Regions from separate parts of the Streptomyces sp. NPDC018833 genome, predicted to be linked through region 2. Evidence: riboswitches for the same ligand, from Rfam matches in the RefSeq annotation. Region 2 holds a riboswitch; each other region holds the start of a gene.
What was found. A riboswitch is a leader RNA that binds a small molecule or an ion and turns the genes downstream of it on or off. The one in region 2 is predicted to bind cobalamin.
Positions count from the first base shown of each region.

Region 1: another riboswitch for cobalamin. It lies ahead of ACH5AF_RS22770 (ribonucleoside-diphosphate reductase subunit alpha); the one in region 2 lies ahead of ACH5AF_RS32855 (cobalamin biosynthesis protein).
Region 3: another riboswitch for cobalamin. It lies ahead of ACH5AF_RS27170 (ABC transporter substrate-binding protein); the one in region 2 lies ahead of ACH5AF_RS32855 (cobalamin biosynthesis protein).

Region 1 is NZ_JBIRZM010000011.1:228,229-238,611, reverse strand. Features, by position in the region: gene ACH5AF_RS22785 (DUF3311 domain-containing protein) at 1-110, shown strand, start outside; gene mctP (monocarboxylate uptake permease MctP) at 107-1,741, shown strand; gene ACH5AF_RS22775 (Uma2 family endonuclease) at 1,806-2,390, opposite strand; cobalamin riboswitch at 2,497-2,630, shown strand; gene ACH5AF_RS22770 (ribonucleoside-diphosphate reductase subunit alpha) at 2,769-5,159, shown strand; gene ACH5AF_RS22765 (ribonucleotide-diphosphate reductase subunit beta) at 5,159-6,193, shown strand; partial or broken gene ACH5AF_RS22760 (D-Ala-D-Ala carboxypeptidase family metallohydrolase) at 6,271-6,551, opposite strand; gene def (peptide deformylase) at 6,585-7,217, opposite strand; gene ACH5AF_RS22750 (tetratricopeptide repeat protein) at 7,300-8,280, opposite strand; gene ACH5AF_RS22745 (metal-dependent phosphohydrolase) at 8,398-9,720, opposite strand; gene ACH5AF_RS22740 (HD-GYP domain-containing protein) at 9,717-10,383, opposite strand, start outside.
Region 2 is NZ_JBIRZM010000024.1:45,893-56,275, reverse strand. Features, by position in the region: gene ACH5AF_RS32895 (helix-turn-helix domain-containing protein) at 1-37, opposite strand, end outside; gene abc-f (ribosomal protection-like ABC-F family protein) at 392-1,990, opposite strand; gene ACH5AF_RS32885 (VOC family protein) at 2,498-2,905, shown strand; gene ACH5AF_RS32880 (hypothetical protein) at 2,941-4,419, opposite strand; gene ACH5AF_RS32875 (alpha/beta hydrolase) at 4,509-5,636, opposite strand; gene ACH5AF_RS32870 (class II aldolase/adducin family protein) at 6,187-6,876, opposite strand; gene ACH5AF_RS32865 (anion permease) at 7,097-8,335, shown strand; gene ACH5AF_RS32860 (hypothetical protein) at 8,348-8,569, shown strand; cobalamin riboswitch at 8,716-8,858, shown strand; gene ACH5AF_RS32855 (cobalamin biosynthesis protein) at 8,948-9,898, shown strand; gene ACH5AF_RS32850 (cobyric acid synthase) at 9,895-10,383, shown strand, end outside.
Region 3 is NZ_JBIRZM010000015.1:186,551-196,933, forward strand. Features, by position in the region: gene ACH5AF_RS27120 (TIGR02677 family protein) at 1-773, opposite strand, end outside; partial or broken gene ACH5AF_RS27125 (universal stress protein) at 1,661-1,831, opposite strand; gene ACH5AF_RS27130 (bifunctional polysaccharide deacetylase/glycosyltransferase family 2 protein) at 2,167-4,362, opposite strand; gene ACH5AF_RS27135 (hypothetical protein) at 4,359-5,285, opposite strand; gene ACH5AF_RS27140 (hypothetical protein) at 5,461-5,601, shown strand; gene ACH5AF_RS27145 (hypothetical protein) at 5,649-5,810, shown strand; gene ACH5AF_RS27150 (DUF4189 domain-containing protein) at 5,815-6,501, opposite strand; gene ACH5AF_RS27155 (IS3 family transposase) at 6,509-7,228, opposite strand; gene ACH5AF_RS27160 (transposase) at 7,150-7,692, opposite strand; partial or broken gene ACH5AF_RS27165 (histidinol phosphatase) at 7,757-7,897, shown strand; cobalamin riboswitch at 7,953-8,138, shown strand; gene ACH5AF_RS27170 (ABC transporter substrate-binding protein) at 8,365-9,600, shown strand; gene ACH5AF_RS27175 (FecCD family ABC transporter permease) at 9,597-10,383, shown strand, end outside.

The DNA.
Region 1 (10,383 bases), on a different contig from region 2:
TCTACTGGTACCAGATGCTCTGGGTCCTGGTATCGACCGTGCTGACGATGATCGCCTACAAGCTGTGGCAGCGTGACCAGCGCGCTCGCAAAGGGGGTGCGTCCCAGTGAAGGACGGCGTGAACGGCGTCGCACTCGGCGTCTTCATCTTCTTCTTCGTGGCCGTGACGGTCATGGGCTTCCTGGCCGCGCGCTGGCGCAAGGCCGAGAACGAGCACAGCCTCGACGAATGGGGCCTGGGCGGCCGGTCGTTCGGCACCTGGGTGACCTGGTTCCTGCTCGGCGGCGACCTCTACACCGCGTACACCTTCGTCGCCGTCCCGGCGGCCATCTACGCGGCGGGCGCGGCCGGCTTCTTCGCCGTCCCCTACACGATCCTCGTCTACCCGCTGATCTTCACCTTCCTGCCGCGGCTGTGGTCGGTGTCGCACAAGCACGGCTACGTCACCACCTCGGACTTCGTCCGCGGACGCTTCGGCTCCAAGGGCCTGTCGCTGGCCGTCGCCGTCACCGGCATCCTCGCCACCATGCCGTACATCGCGCTCCAGTTGGTCGGCATCCAGGCCGTGCTCGACGTCATGGGCGTCGGCGGCGGCGAGGACACCAACTGGTTCATCAAGGACCTGCCCCTGCTGATCGCCTTCGGTGTGCTCGCGGCCTACACGTACTCCTCCGGCCTGCGCGCCCCGGCGCTCATCGCGTTCGTCAAGGACACGCTGATCTACATCGTCATCGCCGTGGCGATCATCTACATCCCGATCAAGCTGGGCGGCTTCGACGACATCTTCGCCAAGGCCGGAGAGGCGTACACCCAGATCAACCCGGCGACCGACAAGCCACGTGGTGCGCTGGTGCCCGGTGAGTTGGGCCAGTGGGGCTACGCCACCCTGGCGCTCGGCTCGGCGCTCGCGCTCTTCATGTACCCGCACTCCATCACGGCGACGCTCTCCTCGCGCAGCCGTGAGGTGATCCGCCGCAACACCACCATCCTGCCGCTGTACTCGCTGATGCTCGGCCTGCTGGCGCTGCTCGGCTTCATGGCCATCGCCGCGGGCGTGAAGGTGACCAACGGTCAGCTCGCCATCCCGCAGCTGTTCGAGAACATGTTCCCGGACTGGTTCGCGGGCGTCGCGTTCGCCGCGATCGGCATCGGAGCGCTGGTCCCCGCGGCCATCATGTCCATCGCCGCGGCCAACCTGTTCACGCGGAACATCTACAAGGACTTCCTCAAGCCCGACGCGACGCCGGCGCAGGAGACCAAGGTCTCCAAGCTGGTCTCGCTGCTGGTGAAGGTCGGCGCCCTGGCCTTCGTCCTCACCATGGACAAGACCGTGGCGATCAACTTCCAGCTGCTGGGCGGCATCTGGATCCTGCAGACGTTCCCTGCCCTGGTGGGCGGCCTGTTCACCCGCTGGTTCCACCGCTGGGCGCTCATCGCCGGCTGGGCGGCCGGCATGATCTACGGCACGGCCGCCGCGTACGGTGTGGCCAGCCCGACGCAGAAGCACTTCGGCGGCTCGTCGGCCGAGATCCCCGGCATCGGCGAGATCGGCTACATCGGCCTCACCGCGTTCGTGCTGAACGTCGTCGTCACCGTGGTCCTCACCTTCGTCCTGAAGGCGCTCAAGGCCCCCGACGGCGTCGACGAGACCAGCCCGTCCGACTACACGGCCGACGCGGGAGACCCCGGCGTCAAGACCGAGCTGCCGTCGGCCACGGCGGGTGCCCCCGGCGGCCACTGACGATCGCGTACGCAAGGGCCGTCGCGTCTCCCCGGGGGAGATGCGACGGCCCTTCGTCGTGCGGTCAGTTCACCCAGTCCTTGAGCTGCTCGGTCACCAGGGTGATGTCCACTGGTGCCGGCAGGCTGATGTCCTTGCCAAAGGGCACGGTGTGGGCGTTCTCGTAGCGCACGCCGTCGGGCTGACTGAAGACCGTCACTTCGCAGCTGTCCCGGTCGATCAGCAAGTAGACCGGGATGCCCGTCTGGGCGTACGAGCGTGGCTTCTCGACGCGGTCGCGTTCGTCGGTGTCCGAGTCGTACGAGGTGACCTCGACGGCCATGAGCACCTGGTCGGGGTCTGCCCACTCGCCTTGGCCGACGAAGGCGTCACTGGGAGCCAGGGAGCCGTCCGGCCTGGCCCGGCCCTTCCGGTACTCCTGCACCTTCAGGCCTTGGTCCGGATGGAGCCACAGCTCCGGACGCGCCTGCATGCAGATGCGCGTCAGCCACTGGATGATGCGCCCGTGATCCCCGTCCAGCACCGCTTTGCTCCTGAGCTTCCCGTCGATCAGTTCCAGACGCACGCCCTCGGTCGTGCGGGCCAGTATCCGGAAGACCTCGTCGAAGTCGTCGGTGTCCAGGTGCGGGCGATCGGTGGTCACGGTCATGGACCCTCCCTTCGTCCACCACGATAGCGAGGTTCACAGCTCACCGCCCGGCCTTCCGTTCGCCACGGAGACACAACATGTGGGGGCATGCGCAGCCACCCGCCCCCACATGTATGCTCATGCTCGCTGTCGCCGCAGGGGAATCCGGTGCGAATCCGGAACTGTCCCGCAACGGTGTGATCCGGTGCGCTTCGCCGTATCCGACAAGTCCGAGGACCTGCCGACGGTGCATCCGGCTCGACCGAACCGGGTGCCGAGACGTCCGGGCCTCGCGGTTGGGCCGGTGGACGCCATCAGTCGTGCTTGCCCGTACGCGGATCCGGCGACCGAATGGCCCCGCCCTCCGCCGGCCCAGAGCCGAGCGAGGGAGAGCACCACATGACCATCGCGCCAGCCGATCCGGCTTCAGGCACCGCAGACCGGACCGCGGACGGCCCCGGGACCGTACTTCTGCGGACCCTGACGGACCTCACCGCCGATCTGCCCGACGCCGACCCCGGCAGGGTCGCCGCAGCCGCGCTGCGCGGCCGGCACGCCGGATCCGACGCGGCCGAACTTCGCTCCCTCGCCACCGATGCCGCCGCCGGCCTCATCTCCGAGGACCCGGCCTACTCCCGTCTCGCCGCCCGGCTGCTGACCCGCACCATCGCCGACGAGGCTGCGGGTGAGGGCGCGGTGTCGTTCTCCGCCTCCGTCTCGGTCGGCCACCGCGAGGGCCTGATCGCCGACCGCACGGCCGCGTTCGTGGCCCGGCACGCCGCCAGGCTCGACGCACTGATCGACCCGGGTGCCGACGACCGCTTCGGCTACTTCGGCCTGCGCACGCTCTACAGCCGCTACCTCCTGCGCCACCCCATCAGCCGTCAGGTCATCGAGACGCCACAGCACTTCATGCTGCGCGTAGCCTCCGGCCTCGCCGAGACTGCATCCGATTCAAAGACGGGCAGCACCCGCGCGGTGGACGAGGTGGCCGACCTGTACGGCCTGATGAGCCGGCTCGACTATCTCCCCTCCTCCCCCACGCTCTTCAACTCCGGCACCCGCCACCCCCAGATGTCGTCCTGCTACCTGCTGGACTCACCCCTCGACGAACTCGACTCGATCTACGACCGCTACCACCAGGTCGCGCGCCTTTCGAAGCACGCGGGCGGCATCGGGCTCTCGTACTCCCGCATCCGCGCCCGGGGTTCGCTGATCCGCGGCACCAACGGCCACTCCAACGGCATCGTCCCGTTCCTCAAGACCCTCGACGCCTCCGTCGCCGCCGTGAACCAGGGCGGCCGGCGCAAGGGCGCCGCCGCGATCTACCTGGAGACCTGGCACGCGGACATCGAGGAGTTCCTGGAGCTGCGCGACAACACCGGTGAGGACGCCCGGCGTACGCACAACCTCAACCTCGCGCACTGGATCCCCGACGAGTTCATGCGGCGCGTCGAGGCCGACTCCGACTGGTCGCTGTTCTCACCGGCCGACGTGCCCGAACTGGTCGACCTGTGGGGCGAGGCGTTCGACGCGGCCTACCGCCGGGCCGAGGCCGCCGGCCTCGCCCGCCGGACCATTCCGGCACGCGATCTCTACGGCCGCATGATGCGCACGCTCGCGCAGACCGGCAACGGCTGGATGACCTTCAAGGACGCCTCCAACCGCACCGCCAACCAGACCGCCGAGCCCGGCCCGGTCGTGCACTCCTCGAACCTGTGCACCGAGATCCTGGAGGTCACCGACGACGGCGAGACGGCCGTCTGCAACCTCGGCTCGGTGAACCTCGGCGCCTTCGTCGAGCAGGGAGCCGACGGCGGGGGGATTGCCTGGGAGCGGCTGGACGCCACCGTCCGCACCGCGGTCACCTTCCTCGACCGAGTCGTCGACATCAATTTCTACCCGACCGAGCAGGCCGGGCGCTCCAATGCCAAGTGGCGCCCCGTCGGGCTCGGCGCCATGGGTCTCCAGGACGTCTTCTTCAAGCTCAGGCTGCCCTTCGACTCGGCCGAGGCGCGTGCGCTGTCCACCCGCATCGCCGAGCGGATCATGCTCGCCGCGTACGAGGCGTCCTGCGACCTCGCCGAGCGCAACGGCCCCCTGCCCGCCTGGTCCCAGACGCGCACGGCGCGCGGTGTTCTGCACCCGGACCACTACGGCACCGACGTGACGCTGAACTGGCCTGAGCGCTGGGCGGCCCTGCGCACGCGCATCGCCTCGACCGGCATGCGCAACTCGCTCCTCCTCGCCATCGCCCCGACGGCGACGATCGCCTCGATCGCGGGCGTCTACGAGTGCATCGAGCCGCAGGTCTCCAACCTCTTCAAGCGCGAGACGCTGAGCGGGGAGTTCCTCCAGGTCAACGGCTACCTGGTGGAGGACCTCAAGAAGCTCGGTGTGTGGGACGCGCAGACCCGCGAGGCGCTGCGCGAGTCCAGCGGCTCGGTGCAGGGCTTCACCTGGATCCCGGCCGAGGTGCGTGAGCTGTACCGGACGGCGTGGGAACTCCCGCAGCGCGGCCTGATCGACATGGCGGCGGCCCGCACGCCGTTCCTGGACCAGTCGCAGTCGCTGAACCTGTTCCTTCAGACCCCGACCATCGGCAAGTTGTCGTCGATGTACGCATACGCCTGGAAGCAGGGCCTGAAGACCACGTACTACCTGCGCTCGCGCCCGGCGACGAGGATCGCCCGCGCCGCCCAGGCGACCATCCCCGTACAGGCGGCACCCGACCCCGACGCCGTCGCCTGCTCCCTCGAAAACCCCGAGTCCTGCGAGGCCTGCCAGTAATGCCCGAGAACACCGCCAAGAACCTGCTCGATCCGGGCTTCGAGCTGACTCTCCGTCCGATGCGCTACCCGGACTTCTACGAGCGCTACCGGGACGCCATCAAGAACACCTGGACGGTGGAGGAGGTCGATCTCCACTCCGACGTGGCCGATCTGGCCAAGCTCTCCCCGGGCGAGCAGCACATGATCGGCCGGCTGGTCGCCTTCTTCGCCACGGGCGACTCGATCGTGGCCAACAACCTCGTGCTGACGCTCTACAAGCACATCAACTCCCCCGAGGCGCGGCTGTACCTGAGCCGCCAGCTCTTCGAGGAGGCCGTGCACGTCCAGTTCTATCTGACGCTGCTCGACACCTATCTGCCCGACCCGGAGGAGCGCGCGGCGGCCTTCTCGGCGGTGGAGAACATCCCGTCCATCCGCGACAAGGCGCAGTTCTGCTTCCGCTGGATGGCTGCGTTGGATGGAGAGGAGGGGGTGGAGAAGATCGACCGCCTGGAGACGAAGGCCGACCGCCGCCACTTCCTGCTCAACCTGATCTGCTTCGCGGCCTGTATCGAGGGTCTGTTCTTCTACGGCGCCTTCGCCTACGTCTACTGGTTCCGCTCGCGCGGCCTGCTGCACGGCCTGGCGACCGGAACGAACTGGGTGTTCCGGGACGAAACCATGCACATGAACTTCGCGTTCGAGGTGGTGGACACCGTCCGCAAGGAGGAGCCCGAGCTCTTCGACGACGAGCTCCGGCAGCAGGTCACGGACATGCTCGCGGAGGCCGTCGAGGCCGAGCTTCAGTTCGGCCGGGACCTGTGCGGCGACGGACTGCCGGGCATGAACACCGAATCGATGCGCGAGTACCTCCAGTGCGTCGCCGACCAGCGCCTCACACGCCTCGGCTTCCCTCCGGTGTACGGCTCGCAGAACCCGTTCTCCTTCATGGAGTTGCAGGGCGTCCAGGAGCTGACGAACTTCTTCGAGCGCCGCCCGTCGGCGTACCAGGTGGCGGTGGAGGGCTCGGTCGCCTTCGACGACGACTTCTGATCCGCTGCCGGAACAGTGCCGCGGCCCGCACCTCGCGTGAGGGAGGTGCGGGGCCGCTTCGTTCTGCACTGCCGCGGTCAGATGCCGCAGCTGGGCGCCGACCAGTAGCGGCTGCTGCGGTGGTCGACGTGCGTGTGGTCGTTGTGGCCCGGGTGGCCCGGACCCAGGATTCCGTTGAAGCCGTGGTAGCGGGCCTGCTGGCCAGCTTGCACAGCGAGTGCGGGCCTGCACCCAGGTCGGCCGCGTCGCCGTAGAGGTGGCGGCTGCTGGACGCGCCGCCGACCGCGTCATTGCAGGCGTACGAGCGGAAGCCGCTGGTCACGGTGATGGGCTGGTCACCGAGGGCGTGGCGCATGGCGCGCCGAACGGGGCCCTCGTGTGGTCGTACAGGTCAGTCGTTGGGGACGACCGCGTAGCGCGGGGTGCCCTCGGCCATCTGCTTCAGCGCGTCCTTGCGGTCACGCTTGGAGAGCCGGTCGATGTAGAGGTACCCGTACAGGTGGTCCGTCTCGTGCTGCAGGCACCGGGCGAAGTAGCCCGTGCCGCGCACCTTGATCGGGTTGCCCTGGGCGTCCTGACCGCGCACCACCGCGTAGTCGGGGCGGGCCAGTGAGGCGTACGCCGTCGGGACGGAGAGGCAGCCCTCGTTGGAGTCGTCGAGGTGGCGCTGCTCCGGGGGAAGCTCCTCCAGCACCGGGTTGCACACGACGCCGACGTGGCGCATGCCCTCGTCGTCGGGGCAGTCGTAGACGAAGACCTTCAGATCCACGCCGATCTGGTTGGCGGCGAGGCCGACACCCTCCGCAGTGCGCTGGCTGGCGAACATGTCGTCGATGAGAGCGGCGAGCTTGTCGTCGAACTCGGTGACGTCCTTGCACTCCTTGTGCAGCACGGGATTGCCCACGACCGTGATCGGGCGGGAGGTGCCGCGCTCGCGGTAGGCCCGCTCACGCTCCTCGCAGTTCTCCGTGTCCACGACGAAACCATCGTCGACCTGCTGGTCCGTCTCCTGCTGCGACGCCATGTCAGCCGTACGCCCTTCTCATTACCCGATCCCTGGGCCGGTGCCCGGTCACTTACGCGTCCGTACAGCCTACGGGCAGGCGTCAGCAGACTTCCTCGAGATCCCGCCATTCACGGCTGTCCGGGCTGTCCGCCACCCAGCCGTCCAGCAGCCCGCGCACCAGCCCGGCCGGCGCGGCGATACCGCATTCGCGCTCGGGCGACCAGAGGTCACCGGCCGTCCGGTGGCCCAGCGGCCCCGGGTGGCCCGGTTCGCTGTGGTCGTGCGGGTCGAGGTGCTCACCCTCGCCCTCGGCGCTCGGCATCACGCCCTCGGAGCAGGCGCGGCACAGCAGCCGGACGGAGGACGACCAGTCCTCGGCGGCGAACCCGGCATCGGCCGCGAGCTTCTCCAGCGCGTCCCGGTCGTTCTCGGTCGCCGCCTCCAGCAGCACGACCCACGTCGGTACGGGCGAGGGCGCCCACAGCTCTATCTCGTCGAAGACGGGGTAGGAGGGCCCCGCGCTGGTCGTCCGCTCGCCGTGCGGTACGCCGTCGTGCAGGACCACCTCACCCCAGCGCCGCCCGGACGAGGGCAGCGGGATGGACAGCACTTCTATCCGCGCGGGGTCGAGCCTGCGGCCCCAGACCACCTCGGCCTCGCCCTCGGGCGACAGCCGCACGGCGGCGCTGCCGAGGTCCATGCCCACCGGCTCACCGTTCGCGGCGGCGGCGCCCGGCACCTTCAGCCCGTAAGCCTGCCAGGCTCGGCGGGCCAGCGGCCAGTCCTGCAGGGCGGTCGCGGCGATGCCGACGTTCCACCAGTCCGGGGCGCCGCTCTCCTTGTCGAGGAGGGCGACGGCACGCAGTCCCGCGGCCCGCGCCTGCTCCCAGTCGTGGCGGAACTTGTGCAGCAGCGCCAGGTTGAACCAGGACTCCGAGAGCCAGGGCTCGAGATCCGCCGCCCTGGTCAGCAGCGCGCCGGCGTCCTCGTACCGGCCGTCGCCGATCAGCGTGAACGCGCGGTCCGTGGCCTGCCGCCACGAGGCGGACGGCCGATGCCGTACCTTCCCGAAGATCCTCACGATTCCCGCCTGCCGGTCGCTCGGGTGACTGTCCCGGACGCATACCTGAGTGCCCGCTTCTGTGCCTTCTTTCGCATCCAACCATGCCCGGTCGCAGGCTCGCTCATTACCCATGGGTTACCCAGGTGGCACCGCGGTAAGGCCGCCTCTGGCAAGGACTCTGGCAAGTGATTCCACGACCGCGGGCTCGTAATCGTGAGCCGTCCCGAGACGCAGCCGCTCCAGTGCGGCGAGCGCTCCGCCCGCGCTGCCGCCGCTCGCCTGGGCCAGGTCCTCGTACGCGTTCACCGTGCGGACGATCCGGGCGGGCAGGGACTGCTCCCGGTAGGGGTCGGCCTGCTGTTCCACCACGGCCGCGACGGCAGCCGGCACCCCGGTCCGGCGGACGACCGCGCCGCCGAGCAGCGCGATACGGCGCTGTTCGGCGACCGGCAGCACGGCAGTGGCCCCGTCCGGCACGGGGTCGACGAGGGACAGCTGCCCGATGTCGTGCATCAGGGCCGCGTGTTCGAGCACGCTCAGGTCAGGACCCGAGAGCCGCATCTCCCGGCCCACGGCCGTACTGAGCACGGCGACCCTGCGGGCGTGGCCGGGCGGGGTGTAGCCGGCGATCTCCGTGGCGCGGGCGAGGGAGGCGATGGTCTGGCGGTAGGTCGCGCGGACCGAGGCGTACCTGCGGAACGACAGCTGTGTCAGCAGCAGAGGCACGCAGAAGACGGGCAGCGCCCACAGGCCGGCGACGGCGACCGCCGGCGCCATCACGGCGCCGGTCGCGCAGACGGCGGAGCCGGTGCCGCGCAGCGCGCGCAGTTCGTCGCGCAGCAGCGGCCCGTACGGATACCGGGTGCGGGCCGCGAGGAGGGCGGAGGCCAGCACGGCGTCGCACAGCAGCGTGAGGACGAGCAGCACCAGGAGGAAGAGGGCGTGGAGGGGGCCGTGGCCGATGCGGTGCTCCCACGCGCCGGAGTGGTGCAGCGGCTGGAAGCAGACCGCGGCGAACCCGGCGGTCAGCACTCGCCGGGCCACATGGTCCAGGCCCGGTCCGCACCCGCGTGCGACATGGGGCACGGCCCCGGTGAGCACGCCCGCGACGACGACGGCGACGACCTGGAGGGGGCCGTGGCCGGTTGCCCGCCCGGCGCATTCGCCGAGGAGGGCGTACGCGAGGGCGCCGGCGGCGCCGAGCGGGGCGGGCTCCCGTGCCGACGGCTCCTCGAGCAGGGGCGGGGGCGCCCCGGGCGGAGCGGGCGGGAGGGCGCCCGGACCGGGGCGGGTCCCCCAGCGCGCGAGCTCCCCGACGGCGATGAAGATCCCGAAGGCGAGGGCGATCCCGGGCTCTGCCAGGCCGTGCCAGGCGACGCGGCCGAGGGCGGCGACGGTGACGGCGGCGGCGGCCGCGTACACGGCGACGACGGCCCTGACCGGCAGTGCCGCGGTCATCCGGTCCGCACCCGGCGCGGGGCGCGGGGCCCCTCCTCCCGCGCCGGAACCGGGGATACGGCCGGACCCGCCGGACCCTCATGTGACGCCGAGTCCGCGGGTGCCGCCGGATTCGCAGGTGCCGCCTCGTCCGACGTGACGGCCGTCTCCCAGCCCTCGCGCTCCAGTGCCCGCGCCAGTGCTGTCACCATTCGGGGGTCGAACTGCGTCCCCGCGCAGCGCTCCAGTTCCTCCAAGGCCGCTGCCACCGGCCGTGCCCGCCGGTAGGAGCGGGTCGAGGTCATCGCGTCGAACGCGTCCGCGACCGCGACCACCCGCGCGAACTCGGGTATCCGGTCCCCGGCAAGCCCGTACGGGTAGCCGCTGCCGTCCAGCCGCTCGTGGTGGTGCAGGATGGCCGCCCGCGCCTCCCCGAGGAATCCGATGCTGCGCACGATCTCGTGGCCGTACTCGGGGTGCAGCTCGATCATGCGCCGCTCATCGGGCGTCAGCGGCCCCTCCTTGCGCAGGACGCGCGTCGGCACGCCGAGCTTGCCGACGTCGTGCAGTATCCCGGCGAACCGGAGCAGTTCCAACCGCTCGTCCGCCATGCGCAGCTCGCGTGCGATCAATACGGAGGCCCGGCCGACCCGTTCGCTGTGACCGCGGGTGTACCGGTCCTTG
Region 2 (10,383 bases):
CGGTAACCCGGCTGCCCTTCTTCAGAGTCTCGGCCACCCGTGCCTCCTCATGGGAAGTGCGCTCTGGACTTCTCATGATCACCCCTCACGGGCGTCCTGGCCACCCATTCGACAAGGTCCGTACGGATCGCTTGGCAACGCGATATGCGGCCACGGTGACCGGAATCAACCCTTCCGATCCGGCGCGAGGGAACGTATCGCCTGGCGTCCCGCGAAAATGCCTGGTCAGCGGGTCGGCGGAGGCCACCCCGGGATCGGGGGCCGGAACGCGGCAGTTGGCCAGCCGCCACACTGCGATACCAGACGCTCTCACACAGATGACGGATCACGCGTAGGCCGAATGATCCATACGGAGTGGATCAACAGCGCCCGGAAGTGCCGACCGAGCGCGTCAGGCGAGGGCCACCAGGTCCGCGTAGTCCGCACCCCACAGGTCCTCGACGCCATCCGGCAGCAGGATGATCCGCTCCGGCTCCAGCGCCTCGACCGCTCCCTCGTCGTGCGTGACGAGGATGACGGCGCCCTTGTAGGTGCGCAGCGCGCCGAGGATCTCCTCGCGGCTGGCCGGGTCCAGGTTGTTGGTGGGCTCGTCGAGCAGCAGGACGTTGGCCGACGAGACGACGAGCGTGGCCAGCGCGAGACGGGTCTTCTCACCGCCCGAGAGCACCCCGGCCGGCTTGTCGACGTCGTCACCGGAGAAGAGGAACGAACCGAGCGTCTTGCGCACCTCGACGAGGTCGAGGTCGGGCGCGGCGGAGCGCATGTTCTCCAGGACCGTGCGGTCCGGGTCGAGGGTCTCGTGCTCCTGGGCGTAGTAGCCGAGCTTGAGGCCGTGACCGGGGGTGACCATGCCGGTGTCGGGCTTCTCGACACCGGCGAGGAGGCGCAGCAGCGTCGTCTTGCCCGCACCGTTGAGGCCGAGGATGACGACGCGCGAGCCCTTGTCGATGGCGAGGTCCACATCGGTGAAGATCTCGAGCGAGCCGTACGACTTGGACAGGCCCTCGGCGGTCAGCGGGGTCCGCCCGCACGGTGCGGGCTCCGGGAAGCGCAGCTTGGCGACCTTGTCGGCCATCCGTACGTCCTCGAGGCCGGACAGCAGGCGCTCGGCGCGGCGGGCCATGTTCTGCGCGGCGACCGTCTTCGTGGCCTTGGCGCGCATCTTGTCGGCCTGGGAGTTGAGGGCTGCCGCCTTCTTCTCGGCGTTCTGCCGCTCGCGCCTGCGGCGCTTCTCGTCCGCCTCCCGCTGCTGCTGGTAGAGCTTCCAGCCCATGTTGTAGACGTCGATCACCGATCGGTTGGCGTCGAGGTAGAAGACTTTGTTGACGACCGTCTCGACGAGGTCGACGTCGTGGGAGATCACGATGAACCCGCCGCGGTACGTCTTCAGGTAGTCGCGCAGCCAGACGATCGAGTCGGCGTCGAGGTGGTTGGTGGGCTCGTCGAGCAGGAGGGTGTCGGCGTCCGAGAAGAGGATGCGCGCGAGCTCCACACGCCGGCGCTGACCGCCGGAGAGCGTGTGCAGGGGCTGGCCGAGGACCCGGTCGGGCAGGCCGAGCGCGGCGGCGATGGTGGCCGCCTCGGCCTCGGCGGCGTAACCGCCCTTGGTCAGGAACTCCGTCTCCTGACGCTCGTACTGCTTGAGCGCCTTCTCCCGGGTGGCGCCCAGTCCGTTGGCGATGCGGTCCTCGTTCTGGCGCATCTTGCGGATCAGCAGGTCGAGTCCGCGGGCGGAGAGGATGCGGTCGCTGGCGAGGACGTCGAGGTCGCCGGTGCGGGGGTCCTGCGGGAGGTAGCCGACCTCGCCGGAGCGGGAGATGGTGCCTGCGGCGGGGATGCCCTCGCCGGCAAGGCATTTGGTGAGGGTGGTCTTGCCCGCTCCGTTGCGGCCGACGAGGCCGATGCGGTCGCCCTTGGCGATACGGAAGGAGGCGGACTCGATGAGGACGCGCGCGCCGGCGCGCAGCTCGATACCGGATGCGGTGATCACGGGGAAATACTCCAGGGCGGTGGGACGGCGGAAGGGACGGGCGCAGCGACGCTTCGACGCCGTCTAATGCACAAGGAGAATTGCCATACGGGCCAGTCTAACGGGGCAGGGCAAGTGCTTTTCCGGCTGCGACAGCGGCCGGACGGGTGCCCTGCGGCCCCGTGAGCGCATGGCGCGCAGCCGTGAAGCACCCGCCGGAACGGGGGCGGACGGCCGCGGCGGTCCGGGCGCGGAGCGGCGATCGGGGGCCGGGGCCGGGGAGCCGATCCGGGAGCGCCACCAGGGCCGGGACGCCCCGAAGGCCGGGACGGATGGCTCGGCGGCGCGCACGCGGCAGTCGTTCGCGACGGCCGCGGCACAGGTCAGGGGCCGCTGCGACACGTTCGCCTGAGCCGTACGGAGCGGTGTTGACGGGCGCGGCCGCTGCGGGCCGGGATTGTCGGAGGGCGGTGCCAGACTGAGACGCAGATCACCATCCTGTCGTCGAGCGAGTGAGGAGTGATCGGGATGACGCAGTCGCCGAGCATCTGTCCCACGCTGGTCTACACGGACGCCAAGGCCGCGATCAGACAGCTCACCGAAGCTTTCGGCTTCACCGAACACGCGGTGTACGAGGACGAGGACGGCGGGGTGCTGCACGCCGAGCTGACGTATGGGAACGGCATGGTGATGCTGGGCAGCAGGGGCACCGGCAGCGAGTTCGACAAGCTGATGCAGGATGCCGGTCCGGCAGGGGTGTTCGTGCATGTCGACGACGTGGACGCGCACCACGGCACCGCCGTGGAGCACGGCGCGGAGATCGTCATGCCGCCGACCGACCAGGACTACGGGGCGCGGGACTACATGGCCCGGGACGTCGAGGGCAACATCTGGAGCTTCGGTACGTACACACCGGGGGCGGCGGAGTCCTCGTAGCCCTGCGCCGCCCCGGATGCGTGGTGTGCCGGATGTCAGGCGTGACCGGTGTGCACCTGGAAGGCCGCGCGCCGGACGGCCTTGGCCAGGGCGGGGTCCGGGTGTGCGGCGGCGAGGGCGACGAGGACCTGGACCGTACGGGGGTGCCCGCCGGCCCGGACCTCCTCGATGAGCGCGGGGACCGTGCCCTGCACGGCGGAATCGAGGTGGCGCAGCAGCAGCTGGGGCTCACCGTGGTCGGCGACGGCGGCCGCGGTGTCCACCCAGAGCCAGGTGGCCTCCTCGCGGGTGAGGACATCGGCGGCGTCCTCGGGGTCGGCGCCCTCGTACTCCGCCAGCCACAGCAAGGCGTAGGGCCTCAGGGACGGTTCGGCGGCGGCGGCGCGCACCTCGGGCTCCGCGGGGCCGCCGACGACGCGCAGCGCCTCGAAGGCCAGTCCGCGCAGCAGGGCGTCCTCGCCGCGTGCTACGCCGAGGAGTTCACCGACCGCGCTGGAGACGGTGCGGGCGGCGAGCCAGGCGCGGTACTCGGCGCGCGCTGGTCCGGGGGTGAGGCGGGCGCATCCGCGCAGCATGTCCTCGGCGGACTGCTCGATGTTGCCCGCGGGGCTCTGGGCGGCGACGCAGATCTGCTCCAGTTTGACCCACACCGCCCAGTTGCCGAGGGGGGTGAGCGTGGCCTGACCGCGCTCCAGGGTCAGCGCGCCGATGGCGGCCAGTCCTTCCAGGGCCCAGTCGAGCAGCAGTGGGAGGGGGACGTCGTCGTCACCGGGGCCTGCGGGGGCCGGAGAGGCGGGCACGGCGGGGCCGGCGGCGGGCTGCTCGTCGGCAGCGGGGGCCGCCTCGCCGCGGGGGCCGTAGGGGACCTCGCAGCGTTCCTCGCGCAGTTCGGCGACGCGCTGCCGCAGCAGATCGAACAGGGCCGGTACGAGCACGGGTCCGGCCGAGAGCTGGAGGAGGGAGAGCACCTGGGGCACGGCCTCGACGACCTCGGCCACGGCGGTGGGTGCGACGTCCTCGGGGGCGGGGTGCGCGAGCGACCAGGCGTCGAAGAGGGCGACCCAGCCGCGCAACACGGCCATGTCGTCCCGGTCCCAGGCGCGCAGCCGCCAGCCGGGGCGTGCGGTGCCACCGTGCAGTTCGACGAGACCGGCGAGGCGGGCGCGGTCCCAGCCCGAGCGGACCTGGTCCGGTGTGAGGTCCAATGCGGCTGCCGCCCGTTCCTGGGCGCCGATCGCCGACGGGACCGTGGGCGGGGGGCCTCCGGGCGGCCCTTCGGGCAGGGAGGGGGCCACGCCCGCGGCCGCCCACCGAGCGATGCGTACGGCGTCGGCGAGGACCGCGCGGGCCTGTCGGGCCAGCTCGGCCGGGGCGGGGGTGCCCTCCGGCGGGCGGGGCGCCGGACGAGTGCGCCGGGTCGTCACGGCCCGTCGTGCGGTGGCCAGCGATCGCGGGCGGACAAGACGGAGTCTGGAGTTGCGCGCCAATTGCTCATCAGGCTTTCGGGACGTCACGGGGAGCAGTCTTCCCGCTGACGGCCCGAAAGCCCAAACGGAACGTGGGGGGCCGGGCCGTGGACGTCTCCCGCCTGCGGCTGTGTGAGTTACATGAGAGGCGTGAGGAAGCGGCGGAGCGCTTCTTCGTACGCCATGGGGTCGGCGTTCCACATCGCCGCGTGCGGGGCGCCGGGGACGGTGTGGAGGGTGGCCAGAGCGGGGCGGTCGGCGGCCAGGCGGCGCGAATGCTCCCACGAGGCGATGGTGTCGTCCGGCCCGTGGAAGAGGAGCATCGGGACGCGGACGGCGAGCGGGTCGGCGGCCTCGGCGAGCCGGTCGCCGTGGGGGCCGGTACGGCCGAGCGCGGCGCGCACCGCGAGCGGCAGCAGCAGGGCGGGGGTGCGCCGGGCGGCGGCCAGGGCGCGCAAGGTCGCCTCCCAGTCGAGGACCGGGGAGTCCAGGACGAGTCCGCTGATCCGATCGCGCAGACCGGAGTTGGCGGCGGCCCGCAGGGCCATCGAGGCGCCGGTCGACCAGCCGAGGACGACGACGCGTTCGGCGCCGTGCCGCACGGCGTGCCGTACGGCCGCGTCGAGGTCGCGCCACTCGGAGTCCCCGAGGTGGCTCAGGCCGTCGGGCGGCCGGGGGGCGCCCTCGTCGCCGCGGTAGGCGAGGTTGAGCACGGGGAACTGGTGGTCGCGCAGGAACGCGAGCAGGTTCAGCGGGTGCTCCCGGGTGGTGCCGATGCCGTGCACCGTGATCACCCAGGTGCTGCGGGAACCCGGCACGAACCACGCGGGCAGCGCGCCCAGTTCGCCGGGTACGAGGACATCGGCGTACGGGATGCCGAGGGCGTCGGCGGGGTTTCCGCTGTACACCTGCGGGGTGAAGCGGACCCGGCTGCCGGGCCGGAGCCCCCCGTCGGCAACGCGCTCCAGGCGGCGTACGACCGTGTCAGCGGAGTGCGCGACCTCGTCGAGCACGGGCCCGACGACGGCGTGCACCCCGGAGCCCTGGAGTCCGTACGTCCCCGGGCGCAGGGAAGCGAGGCTGCGGGTGAGCGTCACGCGGGCGGGACCGGTCTCGTGCACGGTGAGCTCCGGGTCGCCCGGCAGAGGGCGGCGGAAGGGTGCCCCGAGGGCGGCGCTGGACGCGTGACGGCCGGCGGCGACCGTCGCCGCGCCGACGCCGATGAGTGTGGTGACGGCCGCTGCCGTCGCTGTAGCGGGGCGCACGGGTCCAGTGTCGACGGGGGCGGGCGGGGGTGCCAGTGGGCGGGACGGGGCGGGTCTCGGCGGGGGTCTTTCCCCACCCCGCCCCTTCCCGTGACTGGGACTCCGCCCCAGACCCCGCCCTGCCCTTCGGGTGGGGGACCTCCCGCGGGCGCCGGACCGTACGGGAGCGTGGTCCTCAAGCGCCGGACGGGCGGGAATCACCGCCGCGCCGGGCGCCGGATCGCCGCCTCACCGCACCCCGGGGCTCCACCCCGGACCCGTGCCACCTGAGGCAGAGCGCCTCCCTCAGCCACCACGCCGCAGAGCAATGTCCTCAAACACCCGGACAGGCGGGAATCACCGCCGCGCCGGGCGCCGGATCGCCGCCTCACCGCACCCCGGGGCTCCACCCCGGGACCTTGCCGCCCGAGGCGGAGCGCCTGCCACGGCCGCCAAGCCGCAGAGGAATGTCGTCCAACACGGGGCACCGCCGCGCGGGCGCGGGTGCCGGATCGCCGCCTCACCGCGCCCGGGGCTGCACCCCGGAGCCGCATGGCCTCCGTTCGTGTCCTCACTGGCGTGAATCACCGCCGTGCGGCAGCCCGGGCTGGCCGTAGGTCGTCAGGCGGGTGGCGGCCGACGCGAGTTCCTCTTCGGACAGGAGCCGCGGTGTGAGCGGCGGGACCGAGGAGGCCGTCAGCCAGACCTGGCACATCCATTCCAGCTGGGCCGTCCTGTCGTACGCCTCGGCCGGCGTCGTGCCGTACGCGACCGTGCCGTGGTTCTGGAGGAGGCAGGCCGTGCGGTCCCGGAGGGCCGTGAGCATGGCGCGGGCCAGTTCGGGCGTGCCGTAGAGGGCGTAGGGCGCCACGCGGACCGGGCCGCCGAGGGCCGCCGTCATGTAGTGGATCGGCGGAAGCTCGGGCACCAGAGTCGAGACGGCGGTGGCGTGCACTGCGTGGGTGTGGACGACGGCCGCGGCCGCTGTGTTCCGGTAGACCTCCAGGTGGAGCGGCAGCTCGCTGGTGGGGGCGAGCGTGCCGATGGTCTGTCGGCCGTCGAGGTCCACTGCGACGACGTCGCCGGGCCCGAGCCGGTCGTAGGGCACCCCGCTCGGCGTGACGAGCACCAGATCACCGACCCGTACGGAGACGTTGCCGGACGTGCCGACCACCAGTCCCTCCGCGGCGGTTCTGCGGGCCGTCGCTACGACGTCGTGCCAGGCCTGTTCGATCGTGTCCTGTCGCACGTGATCAGTCATGACGACGATCCTTGCAGCCGGGCTCGGAGGCCGACAGGGACGGCGGCCACGACAGAGTGTGTTCGAGTGAACGCCGGGTGCTGTCAACGGGTCCCGAAAGGCCAAACGGAATGCCCCGTACCTACTTAACGACACCGTGGAGCCGGACCCAGTTCATCTTCCGTTCACCCAGGTTGCCTACGGTCGGCCAGTCAATGACGTCAAACGATTGCCTGGGTAAATGGAACACATCACGCTGCTGCTCGCGATTGTGATCGTGACAGCTCTCGTGTTCGATTTCACGAACGGTTTCCACGACACCGCCAACGCGATGGCGACGACCATCTCGACCGGCGCCCTGAAGCCCAAGACCGCGGTGGCCATGTCCGCCGTTCTGAACCTCGTCGGTGCGTTCCTGTCCGTGGAGGTCGCCAAGACGATCTCCAGTGGCCTCGTCGACGAATCAGGCATCTCCCCTGAAGTCATCTTCGCGGCGCTCGTCGGCGCCATCCTCTGGAACCTGCTGACCTGGCTCATCGGTCTGCCGTCCAGCTCCTCGCACGCCCTGATGGGCGGCCTCATCGGTGCCACCGTCGCCTCCGCCGGTTTCAACGCGGTCAATGGCGGCGTCGTCATCACCAAGGTCCTGATCCCCGCGGTCGCCGCGCCCCTCGTGGCCGGTTTCGCCGCGTTCCTCGCCTCCCGGCTGACCTACAAGATCGGCAAGAACGCCGACCCGAAGGCCACGGCCAAGGGCTACCGCTCCGGGCAGATCGCCTCCGCCGGCCTCGTCTCGCTGGCGCACGGCACCAACGACGCGCAGAAGACGATGGGCATCATCACCCTGGCCCTGGTCGCCGGGAACGTCATCGCCCCGGGCTCCAACCCTCCGCTGTGGGTCATCGTCTCCGCCGGTGTCGCCATCGCCCTCGGCACCTACCTCGGCGGCTGGCGCATCATCCGCACCATGGGCAAGGGCCTGACCGACCTGCAGCCGCAGCAGGGCTTCGCCGCCCAGACCGGTGCGGCGAGCGTCATCCTCGCCTCCTCCAACCTCGGCTTCTCGCTGTCGACCACGCACTCGTGCTCCGGCGCGGTGATGGGCGCGGGTCTCGGCCGCAAGGGCGGTGTGGTCCGCTGGTCCACCGCGACCCGGATGTTCGTCGCCTGGGGTCTGACCCTGCCGGCCGCGGGTCTCGTCGCGGCGGGCTCGGAGTTCGTCACCAAGCAGGGTTCCTGGGGCGTCGCGGCCGTGGCCGTCTTCCTGGTCGCGTCCTGCGTCGCCATCTGGTTCGTCTCCCGCCGCCAGGTCGTCGACCACACCAACGTCAACGACGTCTCGGACGGGGAGCCGGCGGGCGTCGTCACCGCGGCCATCGCGGCCGTCACCCCGCCGCCCGCGGGCGAGCTCAAGACCACCATCCCGGCCCCGGCCACGCCGCCGGCCGACCCCGAGCCGGTCCGTCCGGCCACGGTGTAAGGAATCATCAGCATGAAGATCGACTGGGCAGCTCTCGGCTCCGTGTTCAGCGTGAGCCTGATCGCCACCGTCGCCCTGGTGGGCCTGTTCACCCTGGGCATCGTGGGCCTGACCAAGCACGAGACGGCGAGCGCGAACGGCGGATCGGCCACCATGGTCCGCACCGGCGCCTACGCCTGCTTCGCCCTGTGCGCCGCGGCCGTGACGTACGGGATCTATCTCATCGTCACCTGACTCCCGCTGACACCTGTCGTCCGCTGACGACGCCGTCCCGCTCGGAGCCGGGCCGGAGGCACCCCGTGTGCCTTCGGCCCGGCTTCGGCGCATCCGGGATGTGGGGCTTCGCACACTGTCCTGCCGCAGGTCAAGGGTGAGTTGACGGGCGTTCGCGGGCATGGTGGACTGCCGGGGCCAAATACGGCGGCAGAAGAGGAAGTCCGGTGCGAATCCGGCGCGGTCCCGCCACTGTCATCCGGCGCACATGCCGGGGAGCCAGGAACTCTCACCGCCGGTCACGTCGAACCAGGGCGCGGACCCTGAGTGAGGACCTCACCATGCCTGGCTGCCGTTCAGCCCTGTCCGTCGGACACCACCTGCGGGACCACTGACCCGATGCGTGCCGACCGTGTATTCGTGTACGGCGCCGCCGCCGGCCTCGCCAGTGACCTGCTCGTCGGCGACCCCCGCCGCGGGCATCCCGTGGCCGCCTTCGGGCGGGCCGCGGGCGCCGTGGAGCGCCTGCTGTGGCGCGACCACCGGGGCTGGGGCGCCCTGCACACCGCCGTGTGCGCGGGCGGCGCCGCGGCTCTGGGCGCGGTGGCGTCCCGTGCCGTGCGCCGCTCCCCCGTCGCGTCCGTCGCCCTGACCGCGGCCGCCACCTGGGCCGTGGTCGGGGGCACGACGCTGGGCCGGGAGGCCCGCGTCATCGGCGAGGCACTGGCCGCGGGGGATGTCGAGGCTGCCCGTGCGCGGCTGCCCCATCTATGCGGGCGTGACCCGCAGGCCCTGGACGAACAGCAGATCGCCCGTGCCGTCGTCGAGTCGGTCGCCGAGAACACCTCGGACGCCGTCGTCGGCGCGCTGGTGTGGGGCGCGGTCGCGGGTGTTCCCGGGCTCGTCGGCTTCCGGGCGGTGAACACGCTGGACGCGATGGTGGGCCACAAGTCACCGCGCCACCGGCGCTACGGCTGGGCCTCCGCGCGGCTCGACGACGTGGCGGGCTGGCCCGGCGCACGGCTCACCGCGGCGCTCGCCGCCGTGGCGGGCCCGGACCCACGCGGGGCGGTCCGCGTGTGGCGCGCCGACGCGGCGAAGCATCCGAGCCCCAACGCGGGCCCGGTGGAGGCATCGTTCGCGGGCGCGCTCGGCGTACGGCTGGGCGGGACCCTGTCGTACGGGGGCCGCGTCGAGCACCGGCCTGTGCTGGGCGGGCAGGGCCGAGCGGTGGAGTTCGGCGACATCGACCGGGCCGTGCGGCTGTCGCGGCGTATCGGAATGCTGACGCTCGTGGCGTGCGCGGGAGCGCGGCTCGCCTACGGGGCCATGAGGGGGAGGCGTACATGAGCGGTGGCGGACTGCTGGTCGCGGGGACCACGTCGGACGCGGGCAAGAGCGTCGTCACCGCCGGGATCTGCCGCTGGCTGGTGCGGCGCGGGGTGAAGGTCGCGCCGTTCAAGGGCCAGAACATGTCACTGAACTCGTTCGTGACGCGCGAGGGCGCGGAGATCGGACGGGCGCAGGCGATGCAGGCGCAGGCGGCCCGCGTGGAGCCGACCGCGCTGATGAACCCGGTGCTGCTCAAGCCCGGCAGCGACCGCTCCAGTCAGGTCGTGCTGATGGGCCGGCCGGTCGGCGAGCTCAGCGCGAGGGGCTATCACGGCGGCAGGCAGCGGGAGTTGTTCGAGCCGGTTCTGGCGTGCCTGGAGGAGCTGCGGGGCACGTATGACGCGGTGATCTGCGAAGGGGCGGGCAGTCCGGCCGAGATCAATCTGCGGCGCACGGACATCGTGAACATGGGCATCGCGCGGGCCGCGCGACTGCCGGTGCTC
Region 3 (10,383 bases), on a different contig from region 2:
AGCAGCTGCGGAATGGATCCGAGCGCCCGCCCCCGCAGCAGCCTGGCCTGCGACTCCCGCCCCTCCCCCGACACGAACCACTGCGCGAGCCCGGACCACCGGCCCGCCCACTTCTCGTACGCCGCCGCCTCCGCATGCTCGGCTTCCTCGGGAGAGGCGTCGGCGGCCTCACGAGCGGCGGCGAGCCGCAGCAGCGGCCCGACCCGGCCCTGCTCCTCCAGCTCCCCGATCAGCAGGGCGATCCGGGCGCCGAGGGTGATGAGGTCCTGGATGAACCGCTCCAGGTACTGGATCAGCCGGTCCTTGTACGCGAGGAACGCCTCGACCTCGATGTCGTGCAGATCGATGGTGCGCTGGAGCGACCCCATGAACGCACGGGCGTTGTCCGCGAGATCGCCGAACCGCGCCGTCAGCACGGACAGGGCGACGTACGCCTTCGCCGGGTCGGGCTCGTCCTCCGCGGCGATCACCAGCAGCGCCCGCAGCTGCGTGACGATGTCGTGCAGCGCGACCGCCTGGAGCTCGCCGCGCCGGCCCAGCACCTCGTCGTACGTCCCGAGCGCCGCCTCGGTAGCCTCACCGGCCCGGGTGAGCTGGTAGATGAACCGCCTGCGGTAGAAGTCCTCGACCGCCGTCACCCGTGCGTGGTCGGGATCGGCCCGCAGATTGCCCCATTCGACGAGCTTGTCCAGCGCCTGCACCACTGCCTCGACGCCGGCAGGCCGGCTCTCCGCGTCCAGAGCGGCGTACACGTCCTCCGGCCGCAGATGCACCGCGAACCGCTCCTTGGCGACAAGGAAGCGCGCATCACCTGCCGGTAGAGGGCGGCGTTGGGGACGGTGAGGTGGGCGAAGGGGGCGTAGTCGGCGGGGCCGGGGCCGGAAGGCCGGTCGGTCCGGGACACCGGGAAGGTCTGAGACGTCATCGTCGATCCATTCTTCCGGACCGGTGGCTGCTCCTGTGCCTGGTGTCCGATATTCGGCTGCCCGACGCGCCCGCACACTTGCTCCGGCCCGGTGCCGCTCACCAGCCGCATCACCTCCGCAGCCATCGATCCGAACCAGCGCATCTGGAACCAACCTGGCCACGAAGATAACCCTCGCGTCCCACACCCTGACTCACCGAGCGGAGCTGCCCTCATGAACCTGGTCAAGGGCACCCTCTGGCTATGCCGTACTCGGCCCAGGCCGCGACCTGACGGCAGAGCCTCCTCCGACTCTGCGATAGATGTCTCGTTCGCCTGTCCTAGGATCGTTAGCAGTCGCTTACGCGCTGTCATGTCACGTTGACATACAAGCTTGGGGAGGCTCCTGGGTGTCTCAGGGCGAGCGCATCGCCGATCGCTATTAGTTGTGTCGCCGATCGGCCACGGGGCGACGGGCGAGGTATGGGAGTGCACCGACCTGCGTCTCAAGCGACCGGTCGCCCTCAAGTTCATCCGCCCGTATCTCCTCGATTCCGATGACGAACGACAGCGCTCATCCGGCGCTTCCGACGTGAGGCCGCCGCCCTCGCCGGGGTCGACCACCCCCACGTCGCGACCGTGCATGACCCTTACGCGTCAGAGGCCCTTCTCGACAGGCTTCCGAATCTTCGACGCGGCGCTGCGGCTCGCCGACTGGTGCCACGAGGTACGGCACGTCACCGCCGGCCGGGTAGTCCGGCCGCGCACCACGATGACCGGTGCATGTCCGTGGGCGGCCAACTGGACCGCCGTCGATCCGAGCAGCAGCTGGGCCAAGCCGCCCGCGCCACGGTTGCCGACAACGACCAGCTGCGCTGTGAGCGACTCCGCTTCCAGCACGGCTACAGCCTCACCGGCGATCACCGCGGGGCGCGCTGGAGTCGGGTGACAGGCGCCGCCGAAGCCCCCGCAGGGGACGGACCGCGCAATAGAAGAGCGGGCCATGCCGAGGTCGTCATGGGCATGCGTGCCGCGATCGGAGTGGTGAGCTCAGCACAGGATCCGCTGGTCTGCGGTCGAGGGAGTGCGCCGGTTCGCCGGCCGCATGCGGGCGTCCAGTGGGATGACGTCGCCCTTGGTTGTCGGCGTACTTCGGAGTGCCGTGCTCCGCGTTGCCGTGCCGGGCCGCGCCGGAAGCGCGCACCGGTCAGTGACGTACGCCCCCTCATCGACCGGCCGAGCCGCGGCTCGGCCGTGCGACCTCATGCCGGCTGCCGCTGCAGGGTGTCCATCGCCGAACCGGTGCGCTGCATCCGGTGCCAGCGCAGCCTGCTGCCCAGTAGCGCGGTAACGACGGACTGCACCACCACCAGGTACATCAGCTGCCGGTAGACGAAGATCTGCAGCGGCAGCGTCCACAGCGGTTCGAACTTCTCCTTGTCGAGGCGGAGCGCGTAGACGGCGCTGATCACCTGCACGGCCGTGAAGCCGAGCCACACGGCCCCGGCCTGGCCGGCGCTCTGGAACAGCAGCCCGTACACGGCGAACACATCGACGAGCGGAGCGAGCAACGGCAACAGAGTCTGGAACAAGGCGAGATAGGTCAGTCCGCGGCGGCCGAACTTGCCCGCCGCCCCGGTCTCGAACAGCGACTTGCGGTGCTTCCACATCGCCTGGAGAGTGCCGTAGCACCAGCGGTAGCGCTGCTTCCAGAGCTGCCGGACGGTGGACGGTGCCTCCGTCCACGCGATTGCCGACTCCTCGTACACGACCCGCCAGCCCGCGCGGCACAGCGCCATGGTCAGATCGGTGTCCTCGGCGAGGGTGTCCTCGCTGACCCCGCCGACGCCCGCGAGCGCCTGGCGGCGGAAGGCGCCGATCGCGCCCGGCACGGTCGGCATGCATTCGAGTACGTCGAACATGCGGCGGTCGAGGTTGAACCCGATGACGTATTCGAGGTGCTGCCAACGGCCCAGCACCCCCTGCCGGTTGCCCACTTTGGTGTTGCCGCTGACGGCGCCCACGCGCGGGTCGGCGAGCGGCTGGATCAGGTTGCGGATCGCGTCCGGCTCGAAGACCGTGTCGCCGTCGATCATCACCAGGATGTCGAACTGCGCCCACGACAGTCCGGTGTTGAGAGCCGCCGCCTTGCCCGCGTTGGCCTGGCGCACGACCATCACCCGCGGGTCCTGGGCTCTCACCGACTCGGCGAGCTCGAAGGTGCGGTCACTCGATCCGTCGTCGACGACGATGATCTGGATGTACGGGTGCGTCGACGCCAGTAGCGAGTGCAGCGTCGCCTCGATGCCCGCCTCCTCGTTGTACGCGGGCACGATCACGGTGACCGGATCGTTGACCCGCGGCAGCCGGTTGCCGCGACGCCGTCCGGCCCTGGTGCGGCGTACGTGGACACGGGCGACCGTGAACAGCAGCACGAGGCGGGCCACGGTGACCGCTCCCGCAGCCACCAGCAGCCAGCCCATGGCTTCGGTGAAACCCCTGGACAGCTTCTGCGCCCAGACGACGGCGGTGCCCTTCGCCGCGGCGGCCGCCGTCACCGGGTAGCCGAGGCCGTCTGTCCGCAGCGAGGCGCCGACGGTCGTGTACCGCAGGCCGTCGGCCGGGGACGCCAAGATCTCCTCGGTGGCGTCGGCGGCCTCCCGGGAGCCGGTGAACTGGCGGATCACCCCCTGCCTGGGACTCCGGTCGGCGGCATCCGCGGTGACCAGGACATAGCCGTCGTCGATCGCGCGGCGGCCCGCATCCCACTGGTCGGCGCACAGGGAACCGGTCTCCCCGGTGTGCGGCAGCCGTAGCAGACGGGTGCCGGTGCCCGCCGTGCCCGCGAGGGTGTTCTGGGTGAGGGCGAGTTCGAGACGCGCACGCACCGCAGAGACCTGCGCGAGGTCGGCGTCGGTGTAGGTGTGCGAGCCGATCTGATGGCCCTCGTGGTGGATTCTGCGGACCAGATCGGGGTGGGCCGCGACCTGGGTGCCGGTGAGGAAGAACGTGGCCTTGGCGCCATGCTTCCTCAGGACGTCGAGCAGACGCGGGGTCCAGGAGGGGTCCGGGCCGCCGTCGTAGGTGAGGGCGACCGTCCGGGCGGGGAGGTGCGCGCTGCGCAGCTTTCCGTCGACCTCGCTGAGAACGGGGCCACCCTCGCGTACCGCTGCGGGGGCGGCAGCGGTGCAGTGGCGTGCGGGGGCGGCGGTAGGCGCTATCTCGTGCCGCCCGTAACCGCTGAACAGCAGCGCGGTGGCAGCGACCGCGAGAGCGAGCGGAAGCAGCAGCCAGTGGGCGCGGGGATCGCGCTGCCGGGCATGCCGGTTGGTCCTCGCAGGCGGTGCCGTCCGCGTCGAGCGGGTCCTCGCGGACGATCGGGGCGAGCGCTTGGTGCGGGGGGAACGGCTGCGGCCGGTGGAACGGTTTGTTCCGGTCTTGCGTGGTACGGGGCTCACCTGGGTCCCTTGGTCGGCGTCCGGCCCTGGCCAGGACGGTCGCCGGAGTTCCCCTGGCCCGGCGTGGTCGTGGTGGAGGGCGCCGTGGTCGCGGGCGCCTCGGTGCCGGTTTCCTCGGTCTCGGTCTTGGAGCTGCTCAGCGAGGGGCTCGGGGCCGCTGACTCCCCTGGCGTGGCGGACCGGTCGGCGGCGGGTCCGGCGGTGGAGCCGGGCTCCTCCGTGGCCTTCGCCGATCCGTCCTGCTCCCCCTCCTGCTTCTGGTCCTGACTCTGCTTCTGTTCCTCGTTCTTCTCCTGGCCCCAGGGCAGCGAGAAGGGGCCGCCGGAGGGCGCCGAACCGAAGAATCCCGCGATCACGACGGCGATGAAGACCACGCAGACCGCCGCGAAAGCAAGGCCCACAGGGCGGACCAGCCGTCCGCGGCGCCCCGATGGGTCGACGAAGACCGAGCCGTCGTCGTGTCCGGCGTCGCGGTCGTCGTCGGCGGCGCCGTAAGCGTTTCCCCGGTCTCCGTGCAGGTGCTCGTGCTCCCGGTCGGCTCCTTGGCGGCCGTGGCCCCCCTCATAGGTGTCGCGACCGTCCCCGTAAGAAGCGTGACCGTCCACGTACGTGCCTTGCGGCTGGCCGTAAGCGTCGCCGGGCGCGATGCCGTGACCGGTCGCCGCCGGCTCCTGCCACCCGTACGCCGCCGCCGGATCCGCGTATCCGTCATGGGCCTGGGCACCGTCGCCGTACGGGTGGTACACGACCGGCAGGCCCCGGGTCTGGCCACCCTCCTGGTAGGCGCCGTTCCCGGCGTACACGCCAAGAGCGCCGTTCGCGTGGTTCGTGTGGCTCGTGTGGCTCGTGTGGTTGGCGCCATGTGCGCCATTCGCGCCGCCTACGCCGTACGCACCATCGTCGCGCTCAGGGTGCCAATGCATGGGCGCGGAGCTTACAGGTTCTGGGGACCTACCGTGTAGCCGAGGAAAAGAACCACATGAATCACCTACTCTTCCCCAAACAGACATCCGATACACATCACTGCCAGCCTCACACAGAACGGCCCCAATTCACCTCGACCGGGAGGGAGTTCGCCGACAGTACTCCTCCGGCACCTTGGGCGACCTCTTCCCCAGCAACGACGCCCAGGGCGCGACGCCGGCCGCCGAGCCGTCCGAAGCTCGGGAGCTGGTCGAGCTGCTTCTGGAAGCGGTCGACGACCGTCTCGCCGAGCCGCACGACGACCAAGAGGCTTGAGCGCTTCGACGGGCCCGGGCCCAACCAGCTCCGGAGGGCGGAGAGCGTTGAATGCGGCAAACACCCTGCTGGCCCTGCCCGGCCCGCGCTCCGCGGGCGGCTGGCTGCTGAGCGCCCGCATGATGGTTCACCGCCTTGGCCTGGTCAGGAGCTATCTGGCCCGCCAGCCAGCCGACCTGACCAGCGACTTCCAGGATGGCATCAGCTGACTGCTCAGGAGTTATACCGCGTGGTGCGTACCACGGTGATCCAATCCCCGCCGCCTGCATGGCTTATCGCGTTGTTCTTGGCTTCGGTCTGACTGGCGCCGTGACCACCCCAGTAGCGATGGGCGTTGGGGTTGTAGGCCACAGCGCCACAGCTGTTGGCGAACGACACGAGGACCTTGCAGCTGCCTGGGCAGCTGTTCAGTGCGGCTTGCTGCGCAGCACTCGCGGATTTGTAGTCCCAAGCTCGGCCGTAGGCGCCGTTGCTCGCCACGGCTATGGCGCCGTAATAGTTCGGCCGTGGAGCCGGCGCAGGTGGCGAGGTCGGGGCAGGTGGCGGGGCCGGGGCTTCCGTCGTTTCGGGGGCGGGATCGTCGGTCAGCGGATCGGGGTCGGGTTCCTCCGTCGACGGGTCCTCGGTCACCGTGTCGTCCGGATCGACGGCGGAGTCGCCATACGTTGGATCGTCGGGCACGTACGGATCGGCAGAAACAGCGGGAATCGCGGAGGAGTCGGAGTCGTCGCCCGACGTGCTGTGGCCCTCCGCGAGCGCGAACACCAGCATCACTCCCGCGATGGCGGCGGCGACACCTGCGGCGGCCTTGCCCGGCGACTTACCACCCGGGTTTCCCGCCGGGCCTGTTCCGGCCCCAGGGAAGCGGGTGCCGTGAAGTTTCGCCGTGACGTTGGACACTCGTTCGTTATGCCGCGAGGGTGTGCTGATGCCGCTGCCGGGTCTCGGCCGGGGTGAGGTAGCCGAAGGTCTTGTGTTTGCGCAGACGGCGGCGGTTGTAGAAGGTCTCGATGAAGTTGAAGACCTCGGCGCGGGCGGTGGCCCGGTCGGGCCAGGTGCGGGTGCCGATCTCTTCTTCGAGGAGAGCCCAGAAACTTTCCGCGGCGGCGTTGTCGAAGCATGCCCCGGTGCGCCCGCAACTTTGCCGTAGCCCCAACCTCCATACGTGATCGCGGAATTGGGCCGAGGTGTGTTCGCTGCCGCGATCACTGTGGACCACGCGGCCGGGCGCCGGTCCGCCGCGTCGTTGAGCCATGTCGAGGGCGTCCACGACGAGTTCGGCGCGGTGGTGGCCGGCCATGGCATGGCCGACAACCTCGCGGGTGGCCGGGTCCAGCCGGCAGGCGAGGTAGAGCCACCCCTCCGCGGTGGGCAGGTAGGTGATGTCGCCGACCAGCTCGGTGCCGGGGCGCTCGGCGTGGAAGTCGCGGCCGATCAGGTCCGGGGCCGGCTTCGCCTTCATATCCGGCCGGGTCAGCGAGCACCGCTTGCGGCGGGTGACGCCGCGGATGCCGCGCTCGCGCATCACGCGGGCGACGCGCTTGCGGTTCACCCCGCGCCCCCGACGCCGCAGCTCGGCGTGGATGCGCGGAACGCCGTAGGCGCGACGGGAAGCGAGGTGCGGCACCGTGATCTCGTGCGCGAGCGCGTCGTCGGCGGACTGCCGGGCGCGAGGGGCGGCCTCGCCTCGCGCCGGGCGTAGCAGGAGGAGCGGGCCACATGCAGCACCCGGCACAGCAGAACGATCGGGTAGTTCGCCTTCTCCGCATGGATGAACCGGTACAACTCGCTCACCGGTCGTTCTCCTTCACGAAGAAGGCGGTCGCCTTTTTTCAGGATCTCGATCGTCTGCTGCTGTTCGCGGTTCTCCTTGCGCAGCCGCTTGAGCTCCTCGCGCTCGGCACTGGTCAACTCGCCGGGGGTGCCCTCGCCCCGGTCCGTCTTGGCCTCGCGGTACCAGCCGCGCAAGGATTCGGAGCTGATGCCGAACTCCCCCGCGACCGCAGTGACCGTCTTGCCCGAGGAGTCGACGAGCGCGACAGCGTCCCCCTTGAACTCCTCGGAGTACCGCTTCGTGTACTTGCTTCCCACCTGGTGCTACTTCCTCTGGAACCTCAAGTCCCAGTCTCCAGGTGTCCACGATCAAGGGGAAGCTTCACCCCAACTCCTGGCCCAGGTCTACGGCGTGACGAGCGAGGTCACCGCCCATCCGCGCACGGGCGCGCCCCAGGTGACCTTCCTCCCCGGCGAGCCTCACCCGGCCGCGCCGACCGGGGCAGAGCACTCCTTGTCGTGATGGCTGCACTTACGGCTGTGGCTGATCGCACAGAGGTGCGTCTGGCGGGCCGGGGCCGGTTCTGCGATGCTTCCGTCCGACAAGCGACGGCGGAACGAGGAAGCCGGTGAGATTCCGGCACGGTACCGCCACTGTGTAAGGGGAGCGACTCCACCCATGGCCACCACCCCATCCGGGAGTGGGAAGGCCGGAGAAGCTGTGATCCCGAGTCAGGAGACTCACGCCGTCGCACCTCGATGTACGGGGCGGATTTCCCCAGGAGAGGCGGTGGCACTCGTGTGCCTGCATATGTGCGGTGGCAGCCAGGTGCTGCCCGTGGTTCTGCGGAGTCGGCCTGCCTGGCTTAACGCACGGGCCCGTTCCCCAAGGGACTGAAGAACCGCCCCCAGCGGATTCCTTCCCGTACACCGCATCACGCGCATCGGAATGCCGGTACGCGCTGCCCACGCACGCCACCAGGAGTCACCTTGTCCGTACGGTCCCTCATGCCCGGCCGCCGTCTGGTCGCCGCGGCAGCCTGCCTGACCGCCGCCCTCACACTCACCGCATGCGGCGGTGACTCCGGCCCACCCGCCGACGCCAAGGCAAAGACCGCCGGGAAGGGCTGCATCAAGGACTTCGACCCGGCCAAGGACTACTTCCCGGTCAAGTCGACGGTGAAGCACGCCAAGAACTTCTCCCTCCGGTATGAGAAGAGCTACCAGGTCCTCACCGTCAAGGAGCCCTTCCCCAAGGGCAAGCCCGAGTCATACGTACTGGTCAAGTGCGGTGCGCCGAAGCCAAAGCTGACCGGTGACCTGGCGTCCGCACAGCAGGTCTCCGTTCCCGTCAAGAGCCTGTACTCCGCCTCCACCACCCACCTTCCGCTGCTGACCGAGACCGGAACCCTGGGCGTGCTGACCGGTGTCGCGAGCGCCACGGCCATCTCCTCCGCCGAGGTGATCGAGGGGGTGAAGGCAGGCAAGGTCACCGAGTACGCCAAGGACCGCACACTCAACGCCGAGACCGTCATCGGCGCCAAGCCCGACGTCCTGATGACCCAGGGCACCGACGACCCGCAGTACCCCAAGCTGCGTCAGGCCGGCATCGCTGTCGTCGCCAACGCCGAGTGGCTGGAGCCGAGTCCGCTCGGCCGCGCCGAGTGGGTCAAGGCCATGGCCGCGCTCACCGGGGCGGAGCAGCGCGCCGGCGAGGTGTTCAGCACCATCGAGGGCGACTACCGGAAGGTCGCCGAAAAGGGCGCGCAAGCGGTCAAGGCGGGCAAGCCCGTGGAGGTCCTGCCCGGCACGATGTACCAGGGCACCTGGTCCATGCCCGCCGGCAGCAGCTACGCGGCCCAACTGATCAAGGACGCGGGCGGCACCTACCCGTGGGCCGGCGATCCGGGCACCGGCGGCCTCCAGCTCAACTTCGAGGCCGTGTACGCAAAAGGCGGCCAAGCCCCGGTCTGGATCGCCGACCAGCAGTGGAAGTCCACTGCCGACGCGGTGAAGGCCGACAGCCGGTACGGGCAGCTGAAGGCCGTGTCCGACGGTGGGGTCTGGACGAACACCAAGGCGCTCGGCCCCGGCGGCGGCAACGACTACTTCGAGCGCGGTGTGCTGCGCCCGGACCTCGTCCTTGCCGACCTCTTCGCGCTGATGCACCCGGACCAGGCGAAGGACCACACGTTCACCTTCTACCAGCAGGTGCCCAAGGCGTGACGACGCACATGACCCTGGCGTCGGCCGCCGCCCCGGACGCCCCGCGCGCCGCGCGGCCGGGACGGCGGCGCCTCTCCGTCGTCCTCGCTCTCGCGGTCGGTACCGCCGTGCTGTTTGTGCTCACCCTCGCGACAGGCTCCCATCCGGTGCCGGTGGCGGACGTGGTGCGGATCCTGTTCGGTGCCACCGCCGACGACCCGCGCTGGACCGTGATCGTCGAAGAGGTCAGACTGCCGCGCGCGCTGACCGCCGCCGGCGTCGGGGCCGCCCTCGCGGTGGCGGGCCTGCAGATGCAGACCCTGTTCCGCAACGCGCTGGCCGATCCGTTCTCCCTAGGGGTGAGCTCGGGTGCCAGCATGGGCGTCGCCGCCGTGGTGGTCGGCACCGGCGGCGTCGCCGGCAGCTTCACCGGAGACCTGGCCGGCCTGGGGCGCGTAGGCGTCGTCATCGCCGCCTCTCTCGGCGCCGCCGCCGTGCTGGCCCTCGTCCTGCTGATCTCCAGGTGGGTGCGGTCGGCCGTCACGTTGCTCGTCATCGGCGTCATGATCGGCTCGGCGGCCACCGCGGTGGTCGGCGTGATGCTCGTCTACGCCCGGCCCGAGCGCGCCCAGCAGTTCGTCATGTGGGGCCTGGGCAGTTTCAGCGCCACCACCTGGCCCGACCTCCAGGTGATGCTGCCCGTCATCGGCGCGGGCCTGCTCACGGCGCTGCTGACCGCCAAACGTCTCAACGCCCTGCTGCTGGGCGAGGACTACGCCCGCACCATGGGGCTGAACGTGGGGC